2 regions of the Streptomyces chrestomyceticus JCM 4735 genome follow, and region 2 is predicted to be linked to the other one. Evidence: predicted binding sites of a transcription regulator. Region 2 holds the regulator's gene; the other holds the start of a gene.
What was found. Region 2 encodes HspR, which represses chaperone genes until heat shock. Its sites were predicted from a motif close to TTGAGNNNNNNNNNCTCAA; they were not measured.
Positions count from the first base shown of each region.

Region 1: lon (endopeptidase La) is a predicted target of HspR. The motif match lies at 6,964-6,982, and genes of this name have one in related genera.

Region 1 is NZ_BHZC01000001.1:3,183,342-3,197,883, reverse strand. Features, by position in the region: gene EJG53_RS13120 (GNAT family N-acetyltransferase) at 1-98, shown strand, start outside; gene EJG53_RS13115 (anti-sigma factor antagonist) at 703-996, shown strand; gene EJG53_RS13110 (STAS domain-containing protein) at 1,123-1,482, shown strand; gene EJG53_RS43320 (ANTAR domain-containing protein) at 1,531-2,250, opposite strand; gene EJG53_RS13100 (GAF and ANTAR domain-containing protein) at 2,343-3,077, opposite strand; gene EJG53_RS13095 (GAF domain-containing protein) at 4,049-4,789, shown strand; gene EJG53_RS13090 (GAF and ANTAR domain-containing protein) at 4,786-5,514, shown strand; gene EJG53_RS13085 (GAF and ANTAR domain-containing protein) at 5,620-6,309, shown strand; gene EJG53_RS40620 (hypothetical protein) at 6,417-6,560, shown strand; gene lon (endopeptidase La) at 7,005-9,413, shown strand; gene EJG53_RS13075 (Uma2 family endonuclease) at 9,541-10,140, shown strand; gene EJG53_RS13070 (lysozyme) at 10,197-11,054, opposite strand; gene EJG53_RS13065 (MarR family winged helix-turn-helix transcriptional regulator) at 11,344-11,883, shown strand; gene EJG53_RS13060 (cytochrome P450 family protein) at 12,043-13,455, opposite strand; gene EJG53_RS13055 (TetR/AcrR family transcriptional regulator) at 13,491-14,201, opposite strand; gene EJG53_RS13050 (protein phosphatase 2C domain-containing protein) at 14,358-14,542, opposite strand, start outside.
Region 2 is NZ_BHZC01000001.1:4,945,328-4,959,869, forward strand. Features, by position in the region: gene EJG53_RS21310 ((Fe-S)-binding protein) at 1-1,827, opposite strand, end outside; gene dnaK (molecular chaperone DnaK) at 2,177-4,042, shown strand; gene grpE (nucleotide exchange factor GrpE) at 4,039-4,701, shown strand; gene dnaJ (molecular chaperone DnaJ) at 4,744-5,919, shown strand; gene EJG53_RS21330 (heat shock protein transcriptional repressor HspR) at 5,925-6,377, shown strand; gene EJG53_RS21335 (hypothetical protein) at 6,457-6,861, opposite strand; gene EJG53_RS21340 (TIGR03618 family F420-dependent PPOX class oxidoreductase) at 7,031-7,435, opposite strand; gene clpB (ATP-dependent chaperone ClpB) at 7,792-10,431, shown strand; gene EJG53_RS21350 (YbjN domain-containing protein) at 10,601-11,137, shown strand; gene EJG53_RS21355 (hypothetical protein) at 11,217-12,452, opposite strand; gene EJG53_RS21360 (pyridoxal phosphate-dependent aminotransferase) at 12,609-13,787, opposite strand; gene EJG53_RS21365 (hypothetical protein) at 14,061-14,333, shown strand.

The sequences.
Region 1 (14,542 bases), 1.8 Mb from region 2:
TCGCGGCGAAGCTGGGATTCACCGAAGTGGAGCGGTTCCATGCCTGGGGCGCCGAGCAGTGGCTCGGCATGCGGCCCCCGGTCACGGCGTCCGACTGAACTCGCCCCCCGACAGGCCGATCCGCCGGACGGCAGTCGGTCCGACACCCCTGTGCCGCTGTCGTGCCCCTGGTTGTCCGTTCATTCCTGAACTTGCATGAGGACATCGAGGCCAACTGGGCGATGAGGGGGCAGGGCGACCGATGTTGGGCTCGTCTGCCCAACCCGTCCTTGCATTTTCCATACGCTGGGGCCGCAAGCGCACCTTCCCCTGGAAGTCTTCACGCATTGCGCGTCCTCCGCGTCACGTAGAGGCGGCGTAGCCCGCGCAGGGTGCGGGCTCGTCGGCAGCGCCGAGTCGCGCACGCTTATAGCACGGTGTGGGTGGCGCTGTCCTGGGAACGGGCGGGTAGTCACCGCGATGGGTGCCGTGACGAAGGACGTGAACGTTTGTGCGTTCCCGGGGCGTTGGGCTGCTCCTAGATTGGCTGTGTGCCGCGCCCGGTGGGCTGCCGGACGCAGTGCTCTGTGACTTGTTCGGCTGCTGCCCGGTGGAGACGGGATGTCCCATTGCCAGGAAGCTCACTTGGGCCGTAGGCCACCGGGCCGGCAGGCTGCGGCCGGTCGGTGGTGGATGTGCGGCTACTGGATGCGTGAGGTGGCCGTGATCGAGTTTCATGGCGAGATCGACATCGCGAGCGCGACGGCCGCTCCCAGCCGCCTGGCGCCTGCCGCCGCGGTACCCGGGGCGGCCGTCGTTATCGATCTGCGGCCGGTGACGTTCTTCGACTGTTCGGGGCTGCGGCTGCTGCTGTGGGCGCGTCAACTCGTTTGGGCCCGCAGCGGTCAGTTGCGGGTGGTGTGCGACGACGAGCGGATCCTGCGGTTGTTGCACCTCACCGGTACGGCCGCGCTGCTGCGGCCCGTGGCGACGCTCACCGACGCACTGGCCTCCTAGCCGCGGCTCGGCCCCGGTACCTTCTCGCGCTTCGCGGCTCGGGCGGTAGGTTGAAACCGGCTGCGGCGGGCGGGCTGTCGCCTGAGTACGTCACGTTCATTCAGCTCCCCGGACCCTGGAGCGATCATGTTGACACCGCCGTCCTCTCCGGCCGTGTTACGGGCGCGGTGGACCGTGCGTCCGCCCGGCCTGCGCCTGAGCGGCGCCGTCGAGCCGCGCACGCACCAGGTTCTGGAGCGGTACCTGGGGGAACTTGCACGGCGGTTTCCCGGCCGCGGCGTCCATCTGGATCTGACGGCGGTGACCGCGCTGGATCTGGCCGGGGCGGCGCTGGTGGTGGCCACCCGGGACCGGCTGCGGCACCTTGGAGGCGACCTGCGACTGCACACGGCTGATGGTCTGGTGCCGTCCGCGCACGGGCGGCCGGGGCGGTCGGGCGCGGGCCGCGGCGCGCCGCCGGTGCCACGCGGGCTGCGGGCGGGCTGAGCGGGCCCGCCGCGCCGCCTGGGGCGTTCGCCGGACGGGGCGGCGGGGTCAGGGTGCGGTGTCCTCCGGCTCCAGGTGGAGGCGGTGGGCGAGGATGTCGTGGGCGACGTCGAGCAGGGCGCGGTCGTGGGCGTAGGCGTGGGCGCGCAGCCGCAGCAGGGCTTGGTCGAGGGGGAGGGCGAGCTGGACGGCCAGCATCCCGGTGGCCTGGTGGACTTCGGCTCGGTAGAGGGTGATGCCCGGGGCGTGGTCGCCGGTGAGCAGCCGGGCGGGGGAGGCCTGCAGGAGCAGGAGCAGGGCGGCACGGGCGAAGCGGACGATGCTCTCGTGCTGGTGGGCGGTGGGCGCGCCGGCGGTGGTGCCGTAGACGGTCAGGGCCCCGGCGGGTACGACCCCCAGGTGCAGGGGGGTGGCGAGGATGGTGCGGGCGCGGGTGCGGGCGGCGGCGGGCAAAAACTGCGGCCAGCGGTCGATGGGGGTGCGGGTGAGGTCGGGTTCGGTGATGGTGCGGCCGGTGCGGGCGGCGTCCAGGGTGGGGCCTTCGCCGAGGGTGTACTGCAGGTCGTCCAGCACCGGGCCGAGCCGGCCGGCGGCGTCGTCGCTCCACAGCAGTTCCAGGTGTCCGCGGGGGGTGGCCAGGCACAGGGTCAGGGCGTCGTAGCCGAGTTGGCGCGCGGCGAGGCCCGGCGAGAGGGAGCCCAGTCCCTGGCCGGCGCGGGTGGCGCCACGCACCTGGTTCCACAACTGGTCCAGGTCGGTACGGGGCATGGGTTACCTTCCGTCGCAGGCACGGCAGGCACGGCAGGCACGGCAGGCACGGCAGGCTACAGTACGGGTGCGGTCCGGCCGGCTGGCCGGGCTCAGCTGCGGGCCAGTTCGGTGGGGATGGTGCCCTGGGCGACCTCGGCGGCCAGGGCGGTGAGTTTCTGCTGCCGGGCCCGGGCGTGCCGGCGCAGGCGCTGGAACGCCTCGTCCACCGAGACCTTGAGGCGCTCCGACAGCACCCCCTTGGCCTGTTCGATCACCAGGCGGCTGTCGAGCGCGATGGTCAACTGCTCGATCACGGCGGCCTGGTCGCGGGCCTGTTGCCGGTGGCCGAAGCAGCTGGCGGCGGCGTCGGCCAGGGCCTGGGCGATGCGCAACCGCGGGCCGTCGGGCGCCGCATCGCTGTCCTGGTCGCTCATCAGGTTCAGCGCGCCGATGGTGAGGGCCGGAGAGCGCAGCGGGACGGCGGCCACCGCGGTGATGCCCACGCGCCGGGCGTTGCGGGCGAAGCGGGGCCAGCGCAGGGCCGGCGGACCGGTCAGCGAGCTGACCGCCAGCGCAACCCCGGTACGCGTGGCCTCCAGGCACGGCCCTTCGTCCAAGTCGATCTGGACCTGTTCCAGGTGCCGGCAGCGTTCATCGGAGGCGGTGGCGTACTCCACCCGCCTCATCTCGTCCAGGACGGTGACGCCCGCCCCGGCCACCGGCAGCAGCTGCGCCACGTGGGCGGTCAGGTCGTGCAGCAGTTCCAGGGGGTCGAAGTCGCTGGTGCGGTGCACCAGGTCGCGCATCGCTTCGGCGACGCGCGCTTGAGATTCGGTGATATCCACGTCGGGGCCGCCTGTCGGCAGGCTCCCGCCTCCGCGACGGGAGCGGGGGCTGGGCGCGCGCTCGGCGGTGGGAGAAGGAGTCCGGTCACAGGGGACCGCGATATGCCCGCTGACAGGGACTGCTTCTCGCCTCGGCTCCTTCTGGCCCGTCCGGGGCCGCCGCTTGGGCCGGTTCCACACGGCCTGGGCGGCCTCACGATGCACTACCCAGCGTAGCGCGCCGTGACCGGTCCGCACAGCGATTTCCCGCCCCTGCACCGCGCACTTCCATCTCCCTAGCCTTGGGCGGGGAAGGAGCGTGCGTGGGTCCGCCTCGGACCAGGGCGCCATCAACGAGTCTCCACGGGCTCGGCATGTGCCACTGCCGCTCCCGGGGACGGGCGAGCGCCGTCCCCAGCACGTGCTGGGGCTGCTGCCGTTGGCGTCGAGCGTCTCGGGTCCGGCAAGAACGCCCATCGCGGTCGCCGACCGCCGCCCGGTCCTTTCTGGAGCGACACGAGGATCTCCCTCAAGCCCTGGCAGCCGGACGGCGGTTGTTCTCCCCTTCAAGATCGTCGGCGGAGTCGGGCGTACGGCGCCGTCGTCCCGTGGGTGACGGGTGCGCGCCGGCTGGCGGGGCACGTCACTGGGGCGGAGGCTCCCAGGGCTCGCACGGCCGCGAAGCCCACGGTGCGCCGTCACCACGAGGGGTGCGCCGACCGCCGGATGCAGACACCGCAGGTCCGTGAAAGCCCGTACGGCCAGTACGGGTTCCCGGCCGCCGACCGAGGCGATCACGTGTCCGAGCTGCACCCGCGGGCGGCGGCCTCCAGCACCGCCCGCTCGCCGCCACAGCCGGGGCAGGCCGTCCTCTGGCGTCTTCGTCCGCCGACTGCCAGGGAATCCCTAGAGTGGAAGGCATCAGGAGTACGTCCCGCCACGACGGGATATCGCTCGCGGGCGACCGGTGGTCGTGCCGGGAGGTGAGAGCGGTGGCAACCGGCCGTGATCTGGCTGCGGTGCTCAGGAGCCTGCAGCCCGCCGCCGGGGACAGGAGGCTGGTCGGCGCCGACCCGAACCTGTGCGCCCAGCTCCTCGGCGTGGACGGCATCGCCGCCTGTGTCACGACGGCCGACGGCCAGAGCGAACCGCTGTGGTGCACCGAGGGCACCAGCACACGGCTGGAAGACCTGCAGTTCACGCTGGGCCAAGGGCCGGGGCCCGAGGTGATGGTGTCCTGCGCGCAGGTTCTGGTGCCGGATCTGTCGCGGGTCGCGGCCAGCCGGTGGCCCGCGCTGCTGCCGGAAGCCACGGCCCTGGGCATCGGGGCCGTCTTCTGCCTGCCGCTGCACGTCGGCTCCGCGTGCCTGGGCACCTTGACCTTGCAGCGCGCGGCATCCGGCCCCCTCCCGGATGCGACGCTGACCGACGCCTGGCTGGTGGCCAACGCCCTGACCGCCGTGTTCCTGCACGGTGGCCCGCAGCAGGAGGCGTTCGCCAGAGCCGACAGCGGCTCCGAGCTCTACCGGGCCGTCGTCCACCAGGCCACCGGGATGATCAGTGTGCAGGCCGGGGTGCCGCTGGCCCGGGCGTTGCTGCTCTTGCGCGGCTACGCCTACGGACACCGGCAGAGCGTGGTGGAGGCCGCCGAGGACGTGGTGGCCCGGCGGTTGCGCTTTCACAATGATGAAAAGGGGCCGGGAATTTCCGGCGAAGGGACTGACGGGCCATGAGGCGTGAGGAACGACTGCTGGCGGCCATGGTCGAGGCCGTGGACACGCTGGTCGACGACTTCGACCTGATCGATTTCCTGCACCGGCTGTGCGACCGGTGCAACGAACTGCTGGACGTGTCGGCGGTCGGTGTCATGCTCGCCGACCCGGGCGGCAGCCTCCAGGTGATCGCCGCCTCCGACGAGCACACCCGGCTGCTGGAACTGTTCGCCTTGCAGGCCGACCAGGGGCCGTGCGTGGAGTGTCACCGCAGCGGCACCGCCCGGCTGAACATCGTCCTGAACTCCCCCGTCCAGACCGCCGGGTTCGCGCGCTTCGCCGGGCACGCCCGCCAGGCCGGCTTCGTCACCACCCACGCCCTGCCCCTGCGGCTGCGCCAGCAGATCGTGGGCGCCCTGAACCTCTTCGACACCCGCGAACAGGACCTCAGCACAACCGACGCAGGCGTGGCGCAGGCGCTGGCGGACGTGGCGACCATCGCGATCCTGCAGCACCGCACCATCGCCCACGGCAACATCGAACGGGCCCAGCTGCGGGCCGCTCTGACCAGCCGCATCAGCATCGAGCAGGCCAAGGGCATCCTGGCCGAACGCTGGAACATCACCCTCGACGACGCCTTCGACGCCCTGCGCCGGCACGCCCGCGCGCACCGGCAGCCCCTGACCGCGCTGTGCCAACAGCTGATCGACGGCTCGCTCGACACCTCCATCATCCAGCGTCCCTGACCCCAAGCCGTGCCCGCTGCTCCAGCCGACACCCGCCCCAGCCCCCGGCGGCAACATCGGCCCCCGTCCAGTGCCCGGGGCAACCCAACGGAAAGGGACAGTCCTATGACCCCCGAGCACCATGACGCGGCGTGGCAGCGCATCGGCGCCGCGGGCGCTACCGATGCCGTCACCCTCCACACCGCCTGTCAAGCCTGCGTCGAAGACCTGGACGCCGACTTCGGCGGCGTCACCGTGGTCACCACCGGCGAACTGCGGGTGCTGGGTTGCGCCACCGACGAGCGCGCCCGGGCCGTGGAGGACGCCCAGTTGGTCACCGGCGAAGGACCGTGCACCGACGCCTACGTCCACCGCCGCACCGTCGAAGCGGACCTGCACCAGGCGGGCGGGCGGTGGCCCGCCTTCACACCGACCGCGTGCGAAACCGGAGCCCGCCGCGTCCTGGCCCTGCCCCTGGCCCTCGGCAACCTCCTCATCGGCGCCATGGACCTCTACCGCAGCACCCCCACCCCCTTCACCGCACAGCACCAGGACCGGGCCGCCGCCTACGCCCGCATCCTCGCCCTGCTCACCCTCGACGAACACCCCCACCTGATCACAACCCACGCCCGCCCCGCCCAGCGCGGACCACAGGGTTACCCACCCACCGTCCACATGGCCGCCGGCATCCTCGCCGCAACGCACAACCTCACCCCCGACGACGCCCTGGCCCGGCTGCGCGCCCACTCCTTCCGCCACAACCAACCCCTGCTACGCACCGCCGCACACGTCCTCGACCACCACCGCCTCGACTAACACCGAACGACAACCCCACCTCGGCCCCGCCGACCATGCCACCCACCCGATCACAAGCCACCTGCGTCATCCAGCCCGTTCGGCGCCGCCCGGCCGGGCGGCAGTCCATGACTCGCCGAGCCGTCGCCCCGGCGGTCGAAACAGCCCGGCCCTGCCAGGCGGGCAAGCCCGCCTGGCAGGGCCCGGACAGCCACAACGGCCGCGAGAAGATGCCGACCACCGCCGGGTCGACGCCCCGCAGCATCACGTGATCCCGCCCCGGTCAGGACACGTACCCGATCTTCCCGCCCGCCGTCGCCGACCATCACAGGCCCGGAAAGTTCCGCTGGCCGCGGCACGAGGTGAACGCGCGTACAGGTGCGATGTCCTCAGACCGCACCGCCCGTACGTCCGCCAGCGGGCGCCGTACCTCCGCCCCGCCCGGGACGACGTACGCCACCTCGAACCCGGCCATCGGCGGCCCGGCGGAACTGCCCTGAAAGACCTCTGACGCACGCCATGTACAGCTACCTCCCCCCGATGCAAGGTCACGTTGACCTATGCAAGATCGCATACCTAAAGCTGACGTCTGCAAGGTCAAGCCGTACCGGACACTGGTGTGCCTGATCGCTCACAGCGAACACGGCCGGGGGAACATCTCACGGCTCACAAGCATTGAGTGGGTATTGCTCAACTTGAATGCCGAAGGGGAGATCATGGCTTCGACGTCCACCTCGCTCACTCTGCCCGTGCTGCCCCTCGACGACGAGGTCGTGCTGCCCGGCATGGTGGTGCCGCTGGACCTTTCCGAGGCGGACGTGCGGGCCGCGGTCGAGGCCGCGCAGTCCGCCGCCTCACCGGGTAACAAGCCGCGGGTGCTTCTTGTGCCGCGGATCGACGGCTCGTACGCGGGCATCGGCGTGCTGGGCCGCGTCGAGCAGGTCGGGCGGCTGTCCGACGGCGACCCCGGCGCGCTCATCCGCGGCCTCGGCCGGGTGCGGATCGGCGCGGGCACCACCGGGCCCGGAGCCGCGCTGTGGGTGGAGGGCACCACCGTCGACGAGACGGTGCCCGAGCCCCTGCCCGGCGCGGTCACCGAGCTGGTCAAGGAGTACAAGGCGCTGGCCACCGACTGGCTCAAGAAGCGCGGCGCCTGGCAGGTCGTGGACCGCGTCCAGCAGATCGAGGACGTCTCGCAGCTCGCGGACAACTCCGGCTACTCGCCGTTCCTGAGCACCGAGCAGAAGGTGCGCCTGCTGGAGACCACCGACCCGGTGGCGCGGCTGAAGCAGGCCACCGAAGCGCTGCGCGACCACCTCGCCGAGCAGGACGTGGCGGAGGCCATCGCCAAGGACGTCCAGGAGGGCGTCGACAAGCAGCAGCGCGAGTTCCTGCTGCGCCGCCAGATGGAGGCCGTCCGCAAGGAGCTGGCCGAGCTGAACGGCGACCCGGAGGACGAGGGCGAGGACTACCGCGCCCGCGTCGAGGCCGCCCAACTGCCCGAGGACGTCCGCAAGGCGGCCCTCAAGGAGGTCGACAAGCTGGAGCGGTCCAGCGACCAGAGCCCCGAGGGGAGCTGGATCAGGACCTGGCTGGACACGGTGCTGGAGCTGCCGTGGAACGAGCGCACGGAGGACGCGTACGACATCCCCGGCGCCAAGGAGATCCTGGACGCCGACCACGCCGGTCTGGAGGACGTCAAGGAGCGCATCACCGAGTACCTGGCCGTGCGCAAGCGGCGCGCGGACCGCGGCCTCGGGCTGGTCGGCGGCCGCCGCGGCGGCGCCGTGCTGGCGCTGGTCGGGCCGCCCGGCGTCGGCAAGACCTCGCTGGGCGAGTCCGTGGCCCGTTCCATGGGCCGCAAGTTCGTCCGGGTCGCCCTCGGCGGCGTACGGGACGAGGCGGAGATCCGCGGCCACCGGCGTACGTACGTCGGCGCGCTGCCCGGCCGTATCGTCCGCGCCATCAAGGAGGCCGGTTCGATGAACCCGGTCGTCCTGCTCGACGAGATCGACAAGGTCGGCTCGGACTTCCGGGGCGACCCGGCCGCCGCCCTCCTCGAAGTCCTCGACCCGGCCCAGAACCACACCTTCCGGGACCACTACCTGGAGGTCGAGCTGGACCTCAGCGACGTGGTCTTCCTGGCCACCGCCAACGTCCTGGAGGCCATCCCGGAGCCGCTGCTCGACCGCATGGAGCTGGTCCGGCTCGACGGCTACACCCAGGACGAGAAGGTCGTCATCGCCCGGGACCACCTGCTGCCGCGCCAGTTGGAGCGGGCCGGGCTGGAGTCCGGCGAGGTCACGCTCACGGACGAGGCGCTGCACAAGCTGGCGGGTGAGTACACCCGCGAGGCGGGCGTACGGAACCTGGAGCGGGCCGTCGGGCGGCTGCTGCGGAAGGTCGCGGCCCAGAGCGAACTGGGCGAGCGCGACCTGCCGTTCACGGTGGGCGTGGACGAACTGCGCCCGCTGATCGGGCGCCCGCACCACACTCCCGAGTCTGCTCAGGACCCGGCCGAGCGGCGCACGTCGGTGCCCGGCGTGGTCACCGGCCTCGCGGTCACCGGCGCGGGCGGCGACGTGCTGTACGTCGAAGCCTCGCTCGCCGACCCGGAGACCGGCGCGTCCGGCCTCCAGCTCACGGGTCAGTTGGGCGACGTGATGAAGGAGTCCGCGCACATCGCGCTGTCCTTCCTGCGCTCGCACGGCGCCGAACTGGAGCTGCCGGTCGGTGACCTGAAGGAACGCGGCGTCCACCTGCACGTACCGGCGGGAGCCGTGCCGAAGGACGGACCGAGCGCGGGCGTGACGATGACGACGGCACTGGCCTCGCTGCTCTCCGGGCGGCAGGTGCGCCCGGACGTGGCGATGACCGGCGAGGTCTCGCTGACCGGGCGGGTGCTGCCGATCGGCGGCGTCAAGCAGAAGCTGCTCGCGGCGCACCGGGCGGGCATCACGACCGTGGTCATCCCCAAGCGCAACGAGCCGGACCTGGACGACGTCCCCGCCGAGATCCTGGACAAGCTGGACGTCCACCCGGTCTCCGACGTCCGCCAGGTCCTCGACCTGGCCCTGACCCCGGCCTCGGCCCCGGCCACCCCGGAGGTCCCGGTCGCGGCGTGACGGACGCGGCCGGCCCAGCGGCCCGGAGTCCCCTCACAGGGGGGCTCCGGGCCGCGCGTGTCCCGGTCACCGTGCGTATCGTTGTACTGCGCGACTGCCCGCACTTCGCGGCGGTGGGGAGGAGCGCATGATGACCATCGAGCTGACCGACAACAGGATCGAGATCGAGATGGCCGACAGCGACGAGCTCAGCCTGGACGAGATGTTCGACCAGCTGGAGCAGATGCCCGTCCCCGAGGGCTGGAAAGCAGAGATCGTCGAGGGGGCCGTCGTCATGTCGCCGCAGCGGGACAACCACTGGGACATCATCCTGGGGATCGTCGAACAATTACGCACGAAGTACCCGAGGAAGAGGATCAAGTCGGATGTGCGCTTCGACTTCCCCGGCGGCCTCAACGGCTTCGCTTGCGACGTGGTCGCGCTGCGGGACGGAGCGGAGAAGGACGACAAGGGACGATGGCGGTACCAGGACGTCGAATTCGTCGCCGAGGTCATCTCCCGGGGCACCTCGCACAACGACTACGGCCCCAAGCTGGATGCCTACGCAGTGGCCGAGGTCCCGGTCTACCTCATCGTCGACCCCTACTCGGGCAGGTGGCATCGCTACGCGCTGCCCAAGGACGGGAAGTACCAGGACTACCTGACCCTCGACTTCGGTGCCCCGGTGGACCTGACCGGAACGGCCGTCGGCCTGACGCTGGAGACGTCGGACTTCGACCGGAGGTGACGACGCAAGCCGATCCGGGCCCCGGCGCCCCCGCGCTGCCGGGACCCGTCGGCGTCTCACCCGTTCGCCAGCGCCTGCAACCGGTCGTACGACCCGTTGAACCGGTTCCGGTCGCCGACCGTGGCGCCCGACGACGTGTACTGCCAGACGGTGTGGAAGTCCCAGCCTGCCGGGAGTTCGCCGGCCGAGGAGCCGTAGCGGGGGATCCACAGGGGGTTCACGGAGCCGAAGCCCGCGTAGTTGCCGGTGCACTGTTTCCACCAGTTGGTGGAGGTGTAGATGAGGGCGTCGCGGCCGGTGCGTGCCTTGTAGGTGGCGAAGAAGTCTTTGATCCAGTTGATCAGGGCGGCCGCGCTCTTGCCGTAGCAGGTGGCGCCGTACGGGTTGTACTCCATGTCGAGGGCGCCGGGCAGGGTGCGGCCGTCCCGGGACCAGCCGCCGCCGTGGTCCACGAAGTAATTGGCCTGGGCGGCGCCGCTGGAGGTGTCCGGGGTGGCGAAGTGGTACGCGCCGCGGATCATGCCGACGTTGTAGGAGCCGTTGTACTGCTGCGCGAAGTAGGGGTTGGTGTAGCTGGTGGATTCGGTGGCTTTGACGTAGGCGAAGCGGACTCCGGCGTTCCAGAGGGTCTGCCACGGGACGTCGCCGTTGTGGCTGCTGACGTCGACGCCTTCGACGGAGGCGAGGGTGGGCGGCGGCGCCTCGCCCGGCGCGTCGCCCTCGTGGCGGGCGACCTGGGAGCCGGCCCAGTCCAGGCCGGGGTGGGCGGGTTCGGGGGCGGCGCCGTACGGGGCGGCGCCGGCGGTGCCCGGCAGTCCGAGGAGGAGGGCGGCGACGGTGAGGAACGTCCACGCCAGGGCCGCGAAGGAGCGCGGGCGGCGGACGGCGGGGCGGCCGGATCTGTGCACGGGCATACGTGCCTCCGAGGATCTCGGTGAACTGACCTGAGGGGGGACCGGCCGGGCGGGCCACGGCGCGCCGCGGGGCGCGCGGGGCGGGACGAGGGGAGTGGCGTGGCCGTACCGGGCGGTGTGGTGTGGTCATGCCAAGAACGTGCCGACGACGGTACGCGCGTAGATGCGGCGGGCAAAGAGGGGAGCCGGGCTTCCGTTGGTCTAATCCTGCGAAATACTGGACAAGCTGCGGCTTCGGCCGCCGCCGCAGGAAACTTTCACGGTACGGAAAGCGGGAGAGGGCGCCGACGTGCACGACACCAGAGCCGACAGTGTGGCAGGGACGGACGAACCCGGTGGTGTGGACCAGGTGTTCCTCTCCCTGGAGCGGGAGCTGGCGGTCTTCCTGCGCCGCGCCCGGGCCACCTCCGGCGAGCTGGCCCGGGAGGTGCACCCGGAGCTGGAGGCGGCCGCGTACGGCCTGCTCGTCCGACTCGCCGACGCGGGGCAGCAGCGGGCCACCGAACTCGCCGGATACTTCGGCGTGGGCAAGGCGACCATGAGCCGGCAACTGCGCGCCCTGGAGGACCTCGGGCTGATCGACCGCGAGCCGGACCCGGCCGACGGGCGGGCCGTGCTGGTCCGGCTCACCGACGAGGGGCACGACCGGTTCGGCCGGGTACGCAACAGCCGCCGCGCCCAGTACGCGCGGCGGCTCGCCTCCTGGGACCGGCGCGAGGTCGCGGAACTGGCGCGCCTGCTCCACCGGTTGAACGCGGAGCAGGACGCGGAAGAGGGGTGCGGGGCGGCCGCCAGGGGCGAGCGGAGCGGGAAGGGCGGCAACGGCTGAGAGCCGGCGCGCGGCCCCTGCGGGCGTGCGCACCGGCTCCCGGGCGGTCATCCGTGACGGCCGCCTCCTCCGCGGACGGCCGGCAGCGCGTACGGGGCTCGCCGTACAGGCTCCCGTACGGACCCCGTACGGATCAGTTCTCCACTTTCCCCGTACGGGTCAGCTCTGCGCGTGCAGCCTCAGCGGCAGCCGTCGCAGGCGCCAGGTGCCGGGCTGCCGCAGGCGTTCCTGGTCCTCCAACTGTTCCGGGGTGAGGGCGAGCGCCAGGTCCGGGTAGCGGGTGAGCAGCTTCCCGTAGGCCACCTCGGCCTCCTGCCGGGCGAGTGAGGCACCCAGGCAGTAGTGCATGCCGTGGCCGAAGCCGACGTGGTCCTCGGCGCGGCCGGCCGGCTGCCGCGTCAGGTCGAGCCGCTCCGGCCCGGTGTAGTGGCGCGGGTCGTGGTTGGCCGCGACGAGGCTGAACATCAGGGCCTCGCCCTGGCGGACCTGGACTCCGGCCACCTCGGTGTCCTCCAGGGCGTACCGAAGCTGGGTGGCCTGGATCGGCCCGCACCAGCGCATCAGCTCGTGGACCGCGCGCGGCAGCAGCGCCGGGTCCTCGTCGATCAGCCGCCGCTGGTCGGGGTGGGTGAGCAGGGCGAGGGTGCCGTTGCTGATGAGGTGGGCGGTGGTCTCGTGACCGGCCAGTACCAGGGTCAGGACCAGGGTGACCATCTCGACGTCGCTCAGCCGGCCGCCGTCGTCGTCCTGCGCCCGGATGAGCCCGCTGAGCAGGTCGTCCCGCAGGGCCGCGCGCCGTTCGTCGATCAGCTCGTGGATGTGCGAGATCATCTCCGGCATGGTGGCGCCGATGCGCTTGGGGTTCAGCGAGGCGAGGTCGGCGCCGAACCGCCGCCACAGCGCCCGATCCTCCTCGTCGATGCCGACCAGCTCGCAGATGACCGTGATGGGCAGCGGGTAGGCGAAGTGCTCGACGAGGTCGACGACGCCGTCCTCGGCATGGTCCGGCAGCCGTTCCAGCAGCTCGTCGGTGATCCGCTCGACGCGCGGCCGCAGGTCCTGGATACGGCGTGCGGTGAAGGCGCGGGAGACCAGGCGGCGCAGCCGGGTGTGGTCCGGCGGGTCGCTGGTGAGGATGTTGTCGGTGAGGTACGGGGCCAGGTCCTCGGGGATGCCGAACAGCTCGATCAGCCGGGCACGCGGGTCCTTGTCCGCGCCGATGCCGGGCACCAGGGTCGGGTTGTTGACGAACCGCTGGTCACGCATCACCTCGCGCACCACGTCGAAGCGGGTCACCAGCCAGATGGGCGAGTCGTCGATGAACCGGGCGCGGACGAGCGGGGCCTGCTCGCGCAGCGTGCCGTAGCCGGTGTACGGGTTCTCCAGCAGCTCCGGTTCCATCAGGTTCGGCTCGCCCGGGTGGAGGCCGACGTAGGAGGGGAGCGTGGTGCGGTCGGTGGTGTCCGGAGAGGCGGCGGCCGAAGGGGTGGTGGCCGGGGCGGAAGCGGTCGAGGGGGAGGCGGTGGAGTCGGGCGGGGTGGCCGCCCGGGACTCGGTGGGCGATGTGGTCATCGTGCGTTCTCCTCCTGATCAGGCGTGACCGAGGGTCACGGGCGGAGCTGGCGCCGTACTTCCTGCCGGCTCAGCTCCTCCAGACGCGCGTAGCGCGTGATGACGGCGGGGGCCGCCGCGGCGACGGCCTCCGGGTCGGGGTCGCCGGGCGGCTCCAGCGCGGTGCGGACCGTGTGGCACAGCAGGTCGGCCCGCTCCTCCGGGGCGCCCGGGGCGCGGTCGGGAAGCAGCACCTCGGCCTGGACGTAACCGGTGACCGTCGCCATGCAGACGTACATCTGCTGGTCGACGCTCAGGTCTTCGCGCACCAGGCCGTGGGCGCGCAGGGTGGTCAACTGCGAGCGCAGCGTCTCGTGGCTCGCCTCCACCAGTTCCACGAGTTCCTTCTTGGCGATGTCGTTGAGGCGCCCGAGGATGTCGGAGTCGTCGAGGTAGAGGGCGCGCAGCACCGGGTCGTCCATGAAGTCCAGGAGGGACCCGCGCAGCGCCCGGCTGGGCAGAATGCAGCGGTGGTCGGCCCGCATCCGGTCCAACTGCCTGCGGTGGTCGGCCGCCTTGGCGCGGAGCACCACGGCCAGCAGCAGCGCGTCCTTGTTCTTCCAGTGCAGGTAGACCGTGCCCTTGCCGACGTCCGCCCGGCGGGCGATCTCGTCGGCGGTCACGCGACGGTAGCCCCAGGCGAGCAGCAGCTCGCATGCGGCGTCCAGGACGCGTTCGCCCCGTTCCGCGCGTTCGTCGGCTTCCACGGCCCCTCCTGACCACGTGACCGGATGTCGAATCTGGTCACGTGGTCAAAGCTAGGCCGGGCGGCGTCCGCCGTGACAGGCTCTTTCCAGCCGTACGGGCGGAGTTACGGCAACCGGCGCCCGGCCCGCCGGCAACTGCCGCCCCGCCCGCCCGGATCACGGCTCGACCAGCACCACCGTCGCGTCGTCCCGGGACTTGCCGCGCGGGAAGCGCGCGCCGTCCGGGTCGGCGTCCTCCAGCGCCCGCACCCGGTCGACCAGCGCCTGCGGTCCCTCCTTGCGCACCACCGCGAGGCAGTCCGCCCACGAACCCTCGCCGAAGACCTCGACCCACCGTGACG
Region 2 (14,542 bases):
GACGGGGACCAGCTTGCCCTCGTCGATCAGGTGCTGGAGAAGCTGGGTGTGGTGGATGACCTCGTACTCGCCGCCCAACTGGGGGTACTCGTTCGCGATCGTGTTGAAGCAGTGCGGGCAGGTCGCGACGATCTTCTTCGCGGCCTTCGGCTTCTTCGTCGCCGGGTCCTCGTCGTCCTCGCCGAAGGCCGCGTTGAGCGAGGCGACGTTCTCCGCGCCCAACTGCTGGAACAGGAACTCGTTGCCCAGACGGCGCGGCGAGTCACCGGTGCACTTCTCGTCGCCGCCCATGATCGCGAACTTCACGCCCGCGATGTGCAGCAGCTCGGCGAACGCCTTGGTGGTCTTCTTGGCGCGGTCCTCCAGGGCGCCCGCACAGCCGACCCAGTACAGGTACTCGACCTCGGTGAGGTCCTCGACGTCCTTGCCGACGACCGGGACCTCGAAGTCGACCTCCTTGGTCCAGGCCAGGCGCTGCTTCTTGGCCAGGCCCCAGGGGTTGCCCTTCTTCTCCAGGTTCTTCAGCATCGTGCCGGCCTCGCTGGGGAAGCTCGACTCGATCATGACCTGGTAGCGGCGCATGTCGACGATGTGGTCGATGTGCTCGATGTCGACCGGGCACTGCTCGACGCAGGCGCCGCAGGTGGTGCAGGACCACAGGACGTCGGGGTCGATGACGCCGTTCTCTTCGAGGGTGCCGATCAGCGGGCGCTCGGCCTCGGCGAGCGCCGCCGCCGGGACGTCCTTGAGCTGGGCGGCGGTCGCCTTCTCGGCGCCCTCCTCGTCCTTGCCGCCACCGGCGAGCAGGTACGGAGCCTTGGCGTGCGCATGATCCCGCAGCGCCATGATCAGCAGCTTCGGCGACAGCGGCTTGCCGGTGTTCCAGGCGGGGCACTGCGACTGGCAGCGGCCGCACTCGGTGCAGGTGGAGAAGTCGAGCAGGCCCTTCCAGGAGAAGTGCTCGACCTGGGAGACGCCGAACTGGTCGTCCTCGCCCGGGTCCTCGAAGTCGATCGGCTTGCCCGCGCTGGTCATGGGCTGGAGCGCGCCGAGCGCGACGTCGCCGTCGGCCTCGCGCTTGAACCAGATGTTCGGGAAGGCGAGGAAGCGGTGCCAGGCCACACCCATGTCGGTCTTCAGCGCGACCGTGATCATCCAGATGAAGGACGTCGCGATCTTCAGGCCGGCGAAGAAGTAGGTGAGGTTCTGGAGCGTCGCGACGTCCATGCCCTCCAGCCAGGAGACCACGGGGTACGAGATGAAGAACGACGCCTCGTAGCCGTCCACGTGGTGCTGGGCGCCCTCCAGCGCGTGCAGCATGAAGATGCAGACGCCGACGATGAGGATGACGGCCTCGACGAAGTACGCCTGACCGAAATTGGACCCCGCGAAGCGGGACTTGCGGCCCGGCTTGCCCGGCTTGCTCAGTTGCCGGATGACGATCAGGGCCAGGATGCCGAGCACCGTCATGGTGCCGATGAACTCGACGAAGACGTTGTACGGCGCCCACTCGCCGACGACGGGCAGCAGCCAGTCGGCCTTGAAGAGCTGGCCGATCGCGTTGACGATCGTCAGCAGCAGCGAGAAGAAGCCCACCGCCACGAACCAGTGCGCCGCGCCCACGACGCCCCAGCGGTTCATCCGGGTGTGGCCGAGGAACTCCTTGACCACCGTGACCGTGCGTTGCGTCGGGGCATCGGTCCGGGTGCCTGCGGGTACGGGCTGGCCGAGCCGCATCTGGCGGACGATCTGCAGGATGGCACGGCCGAACAGTGCGACGCCGACCGCGATTAGGACCAGCGACACGATGATCGCGGCGAGTTGCATGGGTGGCTCCTCGGGCCTGCGAGTGCGGGGGTTACGGGGAATACTTGAAGGGCTGCGCGTACGTACGAGGGGTACGCGGAGTCCGCAGTACAAGGACTACAGCGATTACTAAGCAGTAACTTTTCGGGTCTGCGCTGAGGTTACCCAGTATCCCGAGCGCCATGAAGCCGCCCGGCCGGTGATCTGTGTCGCGCAGGCAACCCTTCCTGACCCGGCCGGCGTCCCCTGAAGAGGGAGTGACGATAAGCCCGACATAAAAGTTGAGCGGGCCCGGCTCAGGTCAATTGACAGGCTGGCGATGGTGCTGCACGCTTGAGTCTGTTCCACTCAAGTCACTGGAGGAATCGAAATGGCACGTGCGGTCGGCATCGACCTGGGCACGACGAACTCCGTCGTCAGTGTTCTCGAAGGCGGTGAGCCCACCGTCATCACCAACGCCGAGGGCGCCAGGACCACGCCGTCCGTCGTCGCCTTCGCCAAGAACGGCGAGGTGCTGGTCGGCGAGGTCGCGAAGCGCCAGGCGGTCACCAACGTCGACAGGACGATCCGTTCGGTCAAGCGCCACATGGGCACTGACTGGAAGGTCAACCTGGACGGCAAGGACTTCAACCCGCAGCAGATGAGCGCCTTCATCCTGCAGAAGCTCAAGCGGGACGCGGAGGCCTACCTCGGCGAGAAGGTCGCGGACGCGGTCATCACCGTTCCGGCCTACTTCAACGACTCCGAGCGCCAGGCCACCAAGGAGGCCGGCGAGATCGCGGGCCTGAACGTCCTGCGCATCGTCAACGAGCCCACCGCCGCGGCCCTGGCCTACGGCCTGGAGAAGGACGACCAGACCATCCTGGTCTTCGACCTCGGTGGCGGTACCTTCGACGTCTCGCTGCTGGAGATCGGCGACGGTGTCGTCGAGGTCAAGGCGACCAACGGCGACAACCACCTCGGTGGTGACGACTGGGACCAGCGCGTCGTCGACTACCTGGTCAAGCAGTTCCAGAACGGCCACGGCGTCGACCTGTCCAAGGACAAGATGGCGCTCCAGCGTCTGCGCGAGGCCGCGGAGAAGGCGAAGATCGAGCTGTCCTCGTCCACCGAGACGACGATCAACCTGCCCTACATCACCGCCTCCGCCGAGGGCCCGCTGCACCTGGACGAGAAGCTCACCCGGGCGCAGTTCCAGCAGCTCACCCAGGACCTCCTGGAGCGCTGCAAGACCCCGTTCCACAACGTCATCAAGGACGCCGGCATCGAGCTGTCCGAGATCGACCACGTGGTCCTGGTCGGCGGTTCGACCCGGATGCCCGCCGTCGCCGAGCTCGTCAAGGAGCTGACCGGCGGCAAGGACGCCAACAAGGGCGTCAACCCGGACGAGGTCGTCGCCATCGGCGCGTCGCTGCAGGCCGGTGTCCTCAAGGGTGAGGTCAAGGACGTCCTCCTGCTGGACGTCACCCCGCTGTCCCTCGGTATCGAGACCAAGGGCGGCATCATGACCAAGCTCATCGAGCGGAACACGACGATCCCGACCAAGCGCTCGGAGATCTTCACCACCGCCGAGGACAACCAGCCCTCCGTGCAGATCCAGGTCTACCAGGGCGAGCGCGAGATCGCGGCGTACAACAAGAAGCTCGGCATGTTCGAGCTGACCGGTCTGCCCCCGGCCCCGCGCGGCGTGCCGCAGATCGAGGTCGCCTTCGACATCGACGCGAACGGCATCATGCACGTCGCGGCGAAGGACCTCGGCACCGGCAAGGAGCAGAAGATGACCGTCACCGGCGGCTCCTCGCTGCCGAAGGACGAGGTCGACCGGATGCGCCAGGAGGCCGAGCAGTACGCCGACGAGGACCACCGCCGCCGCGAGGCCGCGGAGTCCCGTAACCAGGGCGAGCAGCTCGTCTACCAGACGGAGAAGTTCCTCAAGGACAACGAGGAGAAGGTCCCCGCCGAGGTGAAGACCGAGGTCGAGACCGCCGTCGCCGAGCTGAAGGAGAAGCTCAAGGGCGAGGACACGGCCGAGATCCGCACCGCGACCGAGAAGGTCGCCGCGGTCAGCCAGAAGCTGGGCCAGGCCATGTACGCCGACGCGCAGGCCGCGGGTGGTGCCGAGGGCGCCGCCGGTGCCGCGGGTGCCGCGGGCGGTCAGCAGGCCAAGGCCGAGGACGACGTGGTCGACGCCGAGATCGTCGACGACGAGAAGCCCAAGAAGGACGGTGCCGCGTGACGGAGGAGACTCCGGGCTTCGAGGACAAGAAGCCCGACGTCCCCGCCGATGCCGCACAGACCCCTGATGACGCGGCGCAGGCCGAGTCCGCCGACACGGCGGGCTCGGCCCCGGCCGGGGAGACGAACCAGGACGTAGCCGTCACGGCGCAGCTGGACCAGGTGCGTACCGCGCTCAACGAGCGCACCGCGGACCTCCAGCGGCTCCAGGCGGAGTACCAGAACTACCGCCGCCGGGTGGAGCGGGACCGGGTGTCGGTGAAGGAGATCGCCGCGGCGAACCTCCTCACCGAGCTGCTGCCGGTGCTCGACGACATCGGGCGGGCCCGGGAGCACGGCGAGCTGGTCGGCGGCTTCAAGTCGGTGGCCGAGTCGCTGGAGACCGTGGTCGCGAAGCTGGGCCTCCAGCAGTTCGGCAAGGAGGGCGAGCCCTTCGACCCGACGATCCACGAGGCGCTGATGCACTCGTACGCTCCGGATGTCACGGAGACCACGTGCGTCGCCATCCTCCAGCCGGGGTATCGCATCGGTGAACGAACGATCCGCCCCGCGCGGGTCGCGGTCGCCGAGCCGCAGCCGGGCGCGCAGCCCGGCAAGGCCGCCGGTGAGGAAGACGTGAAGGCTTCGGACGAGGAGAGCGGTGGCCCGGACGAGGGCTGACGCGGCGACGGAAGAAGCAGTTCGGGAGGAGGGACGTCGGGGATGAACACCAAGGACTTCGTGGAGAAGGACTACTACAAGGTCCTCGGCGTCCCGAAGGACGCCACCGAGGCGGAGATCAAGAAGGCGTACCGCAAGCTGGCCCGGGAGTTCCACCCGGACGCCAACAAGGGGGACGCCAAGGCCGAGGAGCGCTTCAAGGAGATCTCCGAGGCCAACGACATCCTCGGTGACCCCAAGCGCCGCAAGGAGTACGACGAGGCGCGGGCGCTGTTCGGCAACGGCGGCTTCCGCGCCGGCCCCGGCGGCGCCGGTGGCGGATCGTTCAACTTCGACCTCGGCGACCTCTTCGGCGGCGGTGCCCAGGGCGGCACGGCGGGCGGCGGCTTCGGCGGCGGGCTCGGCGACGTCTTCGGCGGCCTGTTCAACCGCGGCGGCGGCACGCGTACGCAGCCGCGCCGCGGGCAGGACGTCGAGTCCGAGGTGACGCTCAGCTTCACCGAGGCGGCGGACGGGGCCACGGTCCCGCTGCGGATGTCCAGCCAGGCGCCCTGCAAGACCTGCTCCGGCACCGGCGACAAGAACGGCACACCGCGCGTGTGCCCGACCTGCGTCGGCACCGGTCAGGTCAGCCGCGGTGGCGGTGGCGGCTTCTCGCTCACCGACCCGTGTGTGGACTGCAAGGGCCGCGGCCTGATCGCGGAGAACCCCTGCGACGTCTGCAAGGGCAGCGGCCGGGCGACCAGTTCGCGCACCATGCAGGTGCGGATCCCGGCGGGTGTCTCCGACGGGCAGCGCATCCGGCTGCGCGGCAAGGGCACCCCGGGCGAGCGCGGCGGGCCGAACGGCGACCTGTACGTCGTCGTGCACGTCGAGGCCCACCCGGTCTTCGGCCGCAAGGGCGACAACCTGACCGTCACCGTGCCGGTCACCTTCCCGGAGGCGGCGCTGGGCGGCGAGGTGCGGGTGCCGACACTCGGCGGCCCGCCGGTGACGCTCAAGCTCCCGGCCGGGACTCCCAACGGACGTACGATGCGCGTGCGCGGCAAGGGAGCGTCGCGCAAGGACGGCACCCGCGGCGACCTGCTGGTCACCGTCGAGGTGAGCGTCCCCAAGGACCTCGGCGACGCCGCACGGGAGTCGTTGGAGTCCTACCGTGAGGCGACCGCGGGCGAGGACCCGCGGGCGGAGCTGTTCCAGGCCGCGAAGGGAGCTTGAGTCGGATGGATGGCCGGGGCGGGCGTCGGAACCCGTACGAACTGACCGAAGAGTCGCCGGTGTACGTCATTTCCGTCGCGGCTCAGCTCTCGGGTCTGCACCCGCAGACCCTGCGTCAGTACGACCGCCTGGGGCTGGTCTCGCCCGACCGTACGGCGGGGCGCGGCCGGCGCTACTCCTCCCGGGACATCGAACTGCTCCGGGAAGTGCAGCGGTTGTCGCAGGACGAGGGCATCAACCTCGCCGGCATCAAGCGCATCATCGAGCTGGAGAACCAGGTCACGGCCCTGCGGCAGCGGGTCGCCGAGCTCCAGCACGCGGTCGAGGGCGCGGCCGCCACCATCCAGCAGCGGGAGGCGGCGGTGCACGCCTCGTACCGTCGCGACCTGGTGCCGTATCAGGACGTGCAGCAGGCCGGCGCGCTGGTCGTGTGGCGTCCGAAGAAGCGGTCCGAGTAGGCCGCGGGCCGTCGAGGTCGGCGATGCGGGGCCGGGGTGCACAGCGCACCCCGGCCCCGCCGCCGTTCCGGCAGCCGGTTCAGCAGCCGTGGTAACCGGCCGTCGGCATGGACAGCCGGCGGTGCACGTGGGACCGCATCGCGGTGGTGTAGACCGGCTCGTCGTAGTCGGCGGTCTCCAGCCGTACGCCGGCGGCGGCGCACCGCGCGGAGAACTCGTCGGCCGAGGCGATCGCGTTCTCCAGCGTGCGGCGGTTGGGGGCGATGAACACGTCGACCAGTCCGGCCGCCACGTCCTGCCACAGCGTGGTGTGGTCGGCGCGGAGCCGGTGCACGCTCAGCCGGCAGGTCAGCTCGTAGTCGCGGGCCCGGGCCCACTGCGCGCACATGGCGTGCTGGCCGTGGTCGTCCACCAGGAAGGGGGCGTCGTCCAGCCCCGACAGCGGCATCAGGCAGGCGATCGCCGTCACTCGGACCGAGTTCATCGCGCCCCCGGGGACGTGGCGAGTGTGGGGGCGACGATACCGCCGTGGGCCGGGTGCGGTGCGGGGGCGGTGCCGGGCGGCGGGGCAGGTCCGCACGCATGGCGGACGTCCGGCCGTCGCCCGGTGGTCCCTGGCGGCCGTACGCCCGGCGGTCCCTCGCGCCGGCTTGCTACGCCCGGCCCAGTGCCTTGTTGACGGTGATCTCGATCATCACCCGGTCCGGCTTGGGGGTGGGGGTGCGCCCGTACCGCTCGGCGTAGCGCCGTACCGCGTCCGCCACCACGTCCGCGTCCGTACGGATCCGGGCGACGCCCTCCAGGGTGGCCCACCGCCGGCCGCTCATCTGGCACACCGCGACCCGGGCGCCGTCCGGGCCGCCGGCGAGGACATGGCCGACCTTGCTGCTGTCCTTGCGGGTGATCACGCGGGCGATGCGCTGGTTCGCGTCGAAGGTGACACCGACCGGGACGACGTGCGGTGTGCCGTCGGGGCGCAGGGTGGTCAGCGTGCACAGGAGGTGCTCGCTCCAGAAGGCGAGGTACTCGGGGCTGAGGTCGTCCAGGTCGTGGGCCATGACCGGAAGAGTAATTGGGGATCCTGTGGGGCCGCCGTGCGGAGGGTCTGCAAAGGGACAGCGCAGGGAACGTGGAGGAGGCGTGAAGAGGGTGGGCCGTCGCCGTACGGGCCCGGGGAAGTGCGCCTGACTTCGGCAGGTTCCGCCGCGCCGGTGGCATGGTCCGGGCCGTCCGGTGCACCCGGAGAAGGACCGGAAAGCCGAAAGATGCCGGAAAGGTGCCGGGAAGATGCCCGGTGCGGTCCCCGGAACGGCGTTGAGTGGAATAGACTCAACTTATCGGACGTTGAGCTGAGCAGGTTTCCCTGCCGGACCACGGCACCGATCACGCACCGAGCCCAAGGAGGAGCGCGCGAGTGGACGCCGAGCTGACCAACAAGAGCCGTGAGGCGCTGAGCGCCGCCAACGAGCGGGCGGTGACGGCGGGACACGCGGACATGACCCCCGTGCACCTGCTGCTCGCCCTCCTCGCCGGCGCGGACAACGAGAACATCACCGACCTGCTGGCCGCCGTCGGCGCGGACGCCGTCGCGCTGCGCTCCGGCGCCGAGCGCCAGTTGGCCGCCCTGCCCAGCGTGCAGGGCTCCACGGTCGCCCCGCCGCAGCCGGACCGCGACACGCTGGCCGTCATCGCCGACGCCGCGCAGCGCGCGAAGGAGCTCGGCGACGACTTCATCTCCACCGAGCACCTGCTCATCGGCATCGCCGCCAAGGGCGGCCGCACCGGCGAACTGCTGGAGCAGCAGGGTGCCTCGGCCAAGAAGCTGCTGAGCGCCTTCGAGGACAACCGGGGCGGCCGGCGGGTCACCAACCCGGACCCGGAGGGCACGTACAAGGCGCTGGAGAAGTTCGGTACGGACTTCACGGCGGCCGCCCGCGACGGCAAGCTGGACCCGGTCATCGGCCGTGACCAGGAGATCCGCCGTGTGGTGCAGGTGCTCTCGCGGCGTACGAAGAACAACCCGGTGCTCATCGGCGAGCCCGGCGTCGGCAAGACCGCCGTCGTCGAGGGCCTGGCGCAGCGGATAGTGAAGGGCGACGTCCCCGAGTCGCTGCGGGACAAGCGGCTGGTGGCGCTGGACCTGGGCGCGATGGTCGCGGGCGCGAAGTACCGCGGCGAGTTCGAGGAGCGCCTCAAGACCGTACTGGCGGAGATCAAGTCCAGCGACGGCCAGATCATCACGTTCATCGACGAGCTGCACACGGTCGTCGGCGCCGGGGCCGGCGGCGACTCCGCCATGGACGCGGGCAACATGCTCAAGCCCATGCTGGCCCGCGGCGAGCTGCGGATGGTCGGCGCGACGACCCTGGACGAGTACCGCGAGCGCATCGAGAAGGACCCGGCGCTGGAGCGCCGCTTCCAGCAGGTGCTGGTCGCCGAGCCGACCGTCGAGGACACGGTCGCGATCCTGCGCGGTCTCAAGGGCCGCTACGAGGCCCACCACAAGGTGCAGATCGCGGACTCCGCGCTGGTCGCCGCCGCCACCCTCTCCGACCGCTACATCACCTCCCGCTTCCTGCCGGACAAGGCCATCGACCTCGTCGACGAGGCGGCCTCCCGCCTCCGGATGGAGATCGACTCCTCGCCCGTGGAGATCGACGAACTCCAGCGCTCCGTCGACCGGCTGCGCATGGAGGAGCTGGCGCTCAAGAACGAGACCGACGCCGGCTCCGTCCAGCGGCTGGAGAAGCTGCGCAAGGACCTCGCCGACAAGGAGGAGGAGCTGCGCGGCCTGACCGCCCGCTGGGAGAAGGAGAAGCAGGGCCTCAACCGCCTCGGCGAGCTGAAGGAGCGCCTGGACGAACTGCGCGGCCAGGCCGAGCGCGCCCAGCGCGACGGCGACTTCGACACCGCCTCCAAGCTGCTGTACGGGGAGATCCCGGGCCTGGAGCGGGAGCTGGAGGAGGCCGCGGCGGCCGAGGCCGAGCAGGAGGCGTCCCAGGACGCCAAGTCCTCCATGGTCAAGGAGGAGGTCGGCCCGGACGACATCGCGGACGTGGTCGGCTCCTGGACCGGCATCCCGGCCGGGCGCCTGCTGGAGGGCGAGACGCAGAAGCTGCTCCGCATGGAGGACGAGCTGGGCAAGCGGCTGATCGGCCAGACCGAGGCCGTACGGGCCGTCTCGGACGCGGTGCGCCGCACCCGCGCCGGCATCGCCGACCCGGACCGTCCCACCGGCTCGTTCCTCTTCCTCGGCCCGACCGGTGTCGGCAAGACCGAGCTGGCCAAGGCGCTCGCCGACTTCCTCTTCGACGACGAGCGGGCGATGGTCCGTATCGACATGAGCGAGTACGGCGAGAAGCACAGCGTGGCCCGGCTGGTCGGCGCCCCGCCCGGCTACGTCGGCTACGAGGAGGGCGGCCAGCTCACCGAGGCGGTCCGCCGCCGCCCGTACAGCGTCGTCCTGCTGGACGAGGTGGAGAAGGCGCACCACGAGGTCTTCGACGTGCTGCTCCAGGTGCTGGACGACGGGCGACTCACCGACGGCCAGGGCCGCACGGTGGACTTCCGCAACACGATCCTGATCCTGACCTCCAACCTGGGCTCGAACTTCCTGATGGACCCGCTCCTCAAGGAGGACCAGAAGAAGGAGAAGGTCCTGGAGACGGTACGGACCTCGTTCCGGCCCGAGTTCCTCAACCGGCTGGACGACCTGGTGGTCTTCCACCCGCTCGGCACCGACCAGCTCCAGCGGATCGCGGGCATCCAGCTCGCCCACCTGCAGCGCCGGCTCGCCGACCGGAGGCTGACGCTGGACGTCACCGAGCGCGCCCTGACCTGGCTGGCCTTCCTCGGCCAGGAGCCGGTCGTGGACCAGCCGCAGGCCGCCCCGGACCTCTCCTACGGCGCCCGCCCGCTGCGCCGCCTGGTCCAGACGGCCATCGGCGACCAGCTCGCCAAGGCGATCCTGGCGGGCGACGTGCTGGACGGCGACACCGTACGGGTGGATGTCGCCGAGGACGGCAGGTCGCTGGTGGTCGCTCCCGTACGGTGAGGCGCACCGGACCACCACATCCGGACCGCTGACCTCCGGCCGTCGCACGAGGCGTCCCGCCGCCTCTCCCCCCGGGTTTTGCGCCCGCAGCGGAGAGTGGGCGGCGGGCTTGCCATGACAGGGCCGGGATGGGAGAGGATGGCGGGGACCATACGAAGGGAATTCCACGGTGAGCATCGACCCGTCCTCGATCCCGAATTTCGGGGGCCAGCCCGAACCGCAGCCGTCGGGGCCTGATGGTCCCGTCCTGCCCGACCAGGACCTGGTCAAGCAGCTCCTCGACCAGATGGAGCTGAAGTACGTAGTCGACGACGAGGGTGACCTCGCCGCCCCGTGGGAGCAGTTCCGCACGTACTTCATGTTCCGCGGCGAGGAGGAGCAGCAGATCTTCTCCGTCCGTACGTTCTACGACCGCCCGCACGGCATCGACGACAAGCCGAAGCTGCTGGAGGCGCTCGACGACTGGAACCGCCGGACGCTGTGGCCCAAGGCGTACACCCACACCCACGACGACGGCACGGTCCGTCTGATCGGCGAGGCGTCGATGCTGATCGGCACCGGCGTGGCCCTGGAGCACTTTGTCTCCAGCACGGTCAGTTGGGTCCGCGCGTCGATCGAGTTCGACAAGTGGATCGTCGAGCAGCTCGGCCTGGAGGCCGACGCCGAGGGTGAAGGCGACGAGAAGCCGGGTGACGCGGAGGCGTGAGCCTTCCCGTGACCAGGTGACCGGCGGGCCCCGGAGCGATCTGCTCCGGGGCCCGCCGCCGTGTGCGGCCGGTCCCGGTTCACAGCGGCAGCGGCGCCAAGGCCAGCAGGTACACGCCGTAGCCGAGGGAGAGTACGGCCAGTGAGCCGGTCGCCAGGACGACGGACCGCGGCCGGGCGCGGGCCAGCGCGACCGCCGCCGGTACGAGCAGCGGGAAGGCCGGCAGCAGGAACCGCGGCTTGGAGGGGAAGTAGCCGGTGCCGCCCAGCGCCATGACGACCAGGACCGCCGTGTAGGCGAGCAGCGGCAGGGGCGGCCGGTCCAGCACCAGCAGGACGAGGAGCAGGACCGCCACGGCGACGACCGCGGCGGCCAGGTGCTGCACCAGCGGCTCGTTGTGCAGGAACAGCCGCTTCACGGACCGCAGGGTGTCCCGTCCGAAGTCGAACCGCGAGCCCCAGATCTCCTGCACCCGGAAGTAGCCGCGCGGCCCGGCGCCGGTGCGCGCCCCCACCCACAGGACGTAGCCGAGCCAGCCGGCGGGGGCGATCAGGGCGGCGGCCCAGTAGGGCCAGAGGGGGCGTGCGCGGCACAGTACGGGGCGCTCCGGGTCGCACCCGCGCCGCCAGGTACGTCCGGCCGCCGTCATCCTGACCGCCGCCGCGACCATGACCGCCGCGGCCACCGCGAGCCCGTTCGGCCGCGCCAGCCCGGCCAGGACCGCCAGCGCGCCGGCCCACAGCGGGCGGTCGGTGAGCAGGGCGTACAGCGCCCACGCGGCCAGCGCGGTGAGCAGCGGCTCCGTATAGCTCAGCGACTCGATGACGGCGTGCGGCAGCAGCGCCCACAGCACCACCAGGAACGTCCCGGCCCGCCGCCCGTACAGATGCGCGCCGACCGCGAAGGTCCCCCAGGCCGCCACGGCCGAGGCCGTCCACGCGAGCAGCAGCCCGGCGTTGAGCGCACCCACCGGCAGGACGGCGGACACGCCGCGGATCAGCCCCGGGTAGAGGGGGAAGAAGGCCAGGTCGGCGAGGTGGTCCGGCGGCCACATGTGGTGGGGCGCCGGGGAGCCGTAGCCGTACCGGGCCACGCCCAGGTACCAGTTGGAGTCCCAGGTGGCGCCCAGCAGATTCCGCGGATGACGGCCGGTGTGCCACGCCCACAGCGCCGCGCACAGGACCCCCGCGCAGCGAACGGCCGCGAACAGCGCGAGAGCGGGCGCCGCACGGCGCAGCGCCGCCCGGACGTGGACGCGTACGGAACCGGGCCGTTGCGCTGCGGCGGCCGCGGTGTCGACGGTCTCGGCGGCCACGGAACACCTCCGGTACGCGACGGTCACCCACCGGGTCCCGCGCGCCCGGCACACTCCGGCATTACGACTCTCGGGGGCGTCTGTCCGTCCCGCTACCTCTGGTGGCTGGGGGTAGGCCGGGTGGGTGGTGTGGAGGGGGCCGGGGCCTGGATGCCGTCAGAGGGCGCGGAGGCGGTCGACCGCTTCTTGAAGGACCTTCTCCTGCTTGCAGAAGGCGAAGCGGACGTACGGTGCGCCCTGGTCCTGGTGGTCGTAGAAGACGGCGTTGGGGATGGCCACGACGCCGGCGCGTTCCGGGAGAGCGCGGCAGAAGGCGAAGCCGTCCTCTTCGCCGAGGGGGCGGATGTCGGTGGTGACGAAGTACGTGCCGGACGGGCGGAAGACGCGGAACCCGGCGGCGGCGAGGCCGTCGGCCAGGAGGTCGCGCTTGGTCCGCAGGTCGTCGCGCAGGCCGGTGTAGTAGCTGTCGGGCAGGGCCAGCGCCTCGGCGACCGCGTACTGGAACGGGCCGGCGGAGACGTACGTGAGGAACTGCTTGGCGGAGCGGACGGCGCCGACCAGCTCCGGGCTCGCGGTGACCCAGCCGACCTTCCAGCCGGTGAAGGAGAAGGTCTTGCCGGCCGAGCCGATGGTGACGGTGCGCTCGCGCATGCCGGGGAAGGACGCCAGCGGGAGGTGTTCGCCCTCGAAGACGAGGTGCTCGTACACCTCGTCGGTGATCACGAGGAGGTCGCGTTCGCAGGCGAGGCGGGCGATCTCGGTCAGTTCGGCGCGGTCGAGGACGGTTCCGGTGGGGTTGTGGGGGGTGTTGAGGAGGATGAGGCGGGTGCGGTCGGTGATGGCGTCCCGCAGCTCGTCCAGGTCGAGGGAGTACGTACCGTCCTCGGCGGACGGGCGCAGCGTCACCGGGACGCGGGTGCCGCCCGCCATCGCGATGCACGCGGCGTAGGAGTCGTAGTACGGCTCCAGCGCGATCACCTCGTCGCCGGGCTCCAGCAGGGCGAGCAGCGAGGCGGCGATCGCCTCGGTGGCCCCGGCGGTCACCAGGACCTCGGTGTCCGGGTCGTACGCGACGCCGAGGTGGCCGTAGAAGCGGTGCTGGTGCGCGGCGACGGCGGCGCGCAGTTCGGGGACGCCGGGGCCCGGCGGGTACTGGTTGCCGCGACCGTCGCGCAGTGCGCGGACCGCCGCCTCCCTGACCTTCTCCGGCCCGTCGGTGTCGGGAAAGCCCTGTCCCAGGTTGATCGATCCGGTGCGCAGGGCGAGTGCGGACATCTCGGCGAAGATCGTCGTACCGAACTCGGCGAGGCGGCGGTTGAGCAGCGGTCGTGACATGTCCGCCATCCTCCGCCGAACCTCTGGACTTCCTCAACTGTGCTTTGCGGCCGCCGGGGTCCGGGCATGACCCCCGCACCGATGACACGGCGCGGAACCGGACGGCCCGAAAGAGGACGCCGGATCCGGAGTGGATCAGCGTGGACCGGAGAGGGATCAAGGACACGGACGACCCGTAGGACACCTACGACGGCGCTCCGACCGGGCCGGGGACACGGCGGCGGGCGGAGCGGGTGCCTCGCTTCGGGGGACGGAAAGGAGTGTGGGGCGACGATGGGTTTTGTGGTCTTCCTCGTGATCTGTGTGGTGGTCGCGGCCCTGGTGGTCACGGCGGCGCAGAGCCGCGACGGCGGTGGCCGCCGCAGCCTCGGCAAGCGCGGGCGGGACGGCACCGGCTGGTGGGTGGCCGGTGACCCGGGCGTGGGCGGCGGGCACCACCACGGGCACTCCTGCGGCGGTTCGATGTCGTGCGGCGGCGGTGGGGGCGGTGGGCACCACTCGTCGTCCTGCGGGGGTGGCGGGGGCTGCGGCGGGGGCAGTTCCTGAGGGGCGGCGGCGCAGGCTTCGGGGTACGTCGACGGCAGCTCCCGAGGGGCGGTCGGAAACGGGTTCCGGGGCAGTCGCCGACGCGTGGCTGCCCCGTACACATGCAGGGGGCCCATGCAGGTCCGCATATGCGCCCAGCAGGGTCAACGGGCCCTGGGGAGTGGGATGTTGAACAACTGAACTGAGTGGCCCTCTGAGGGATGGAAACC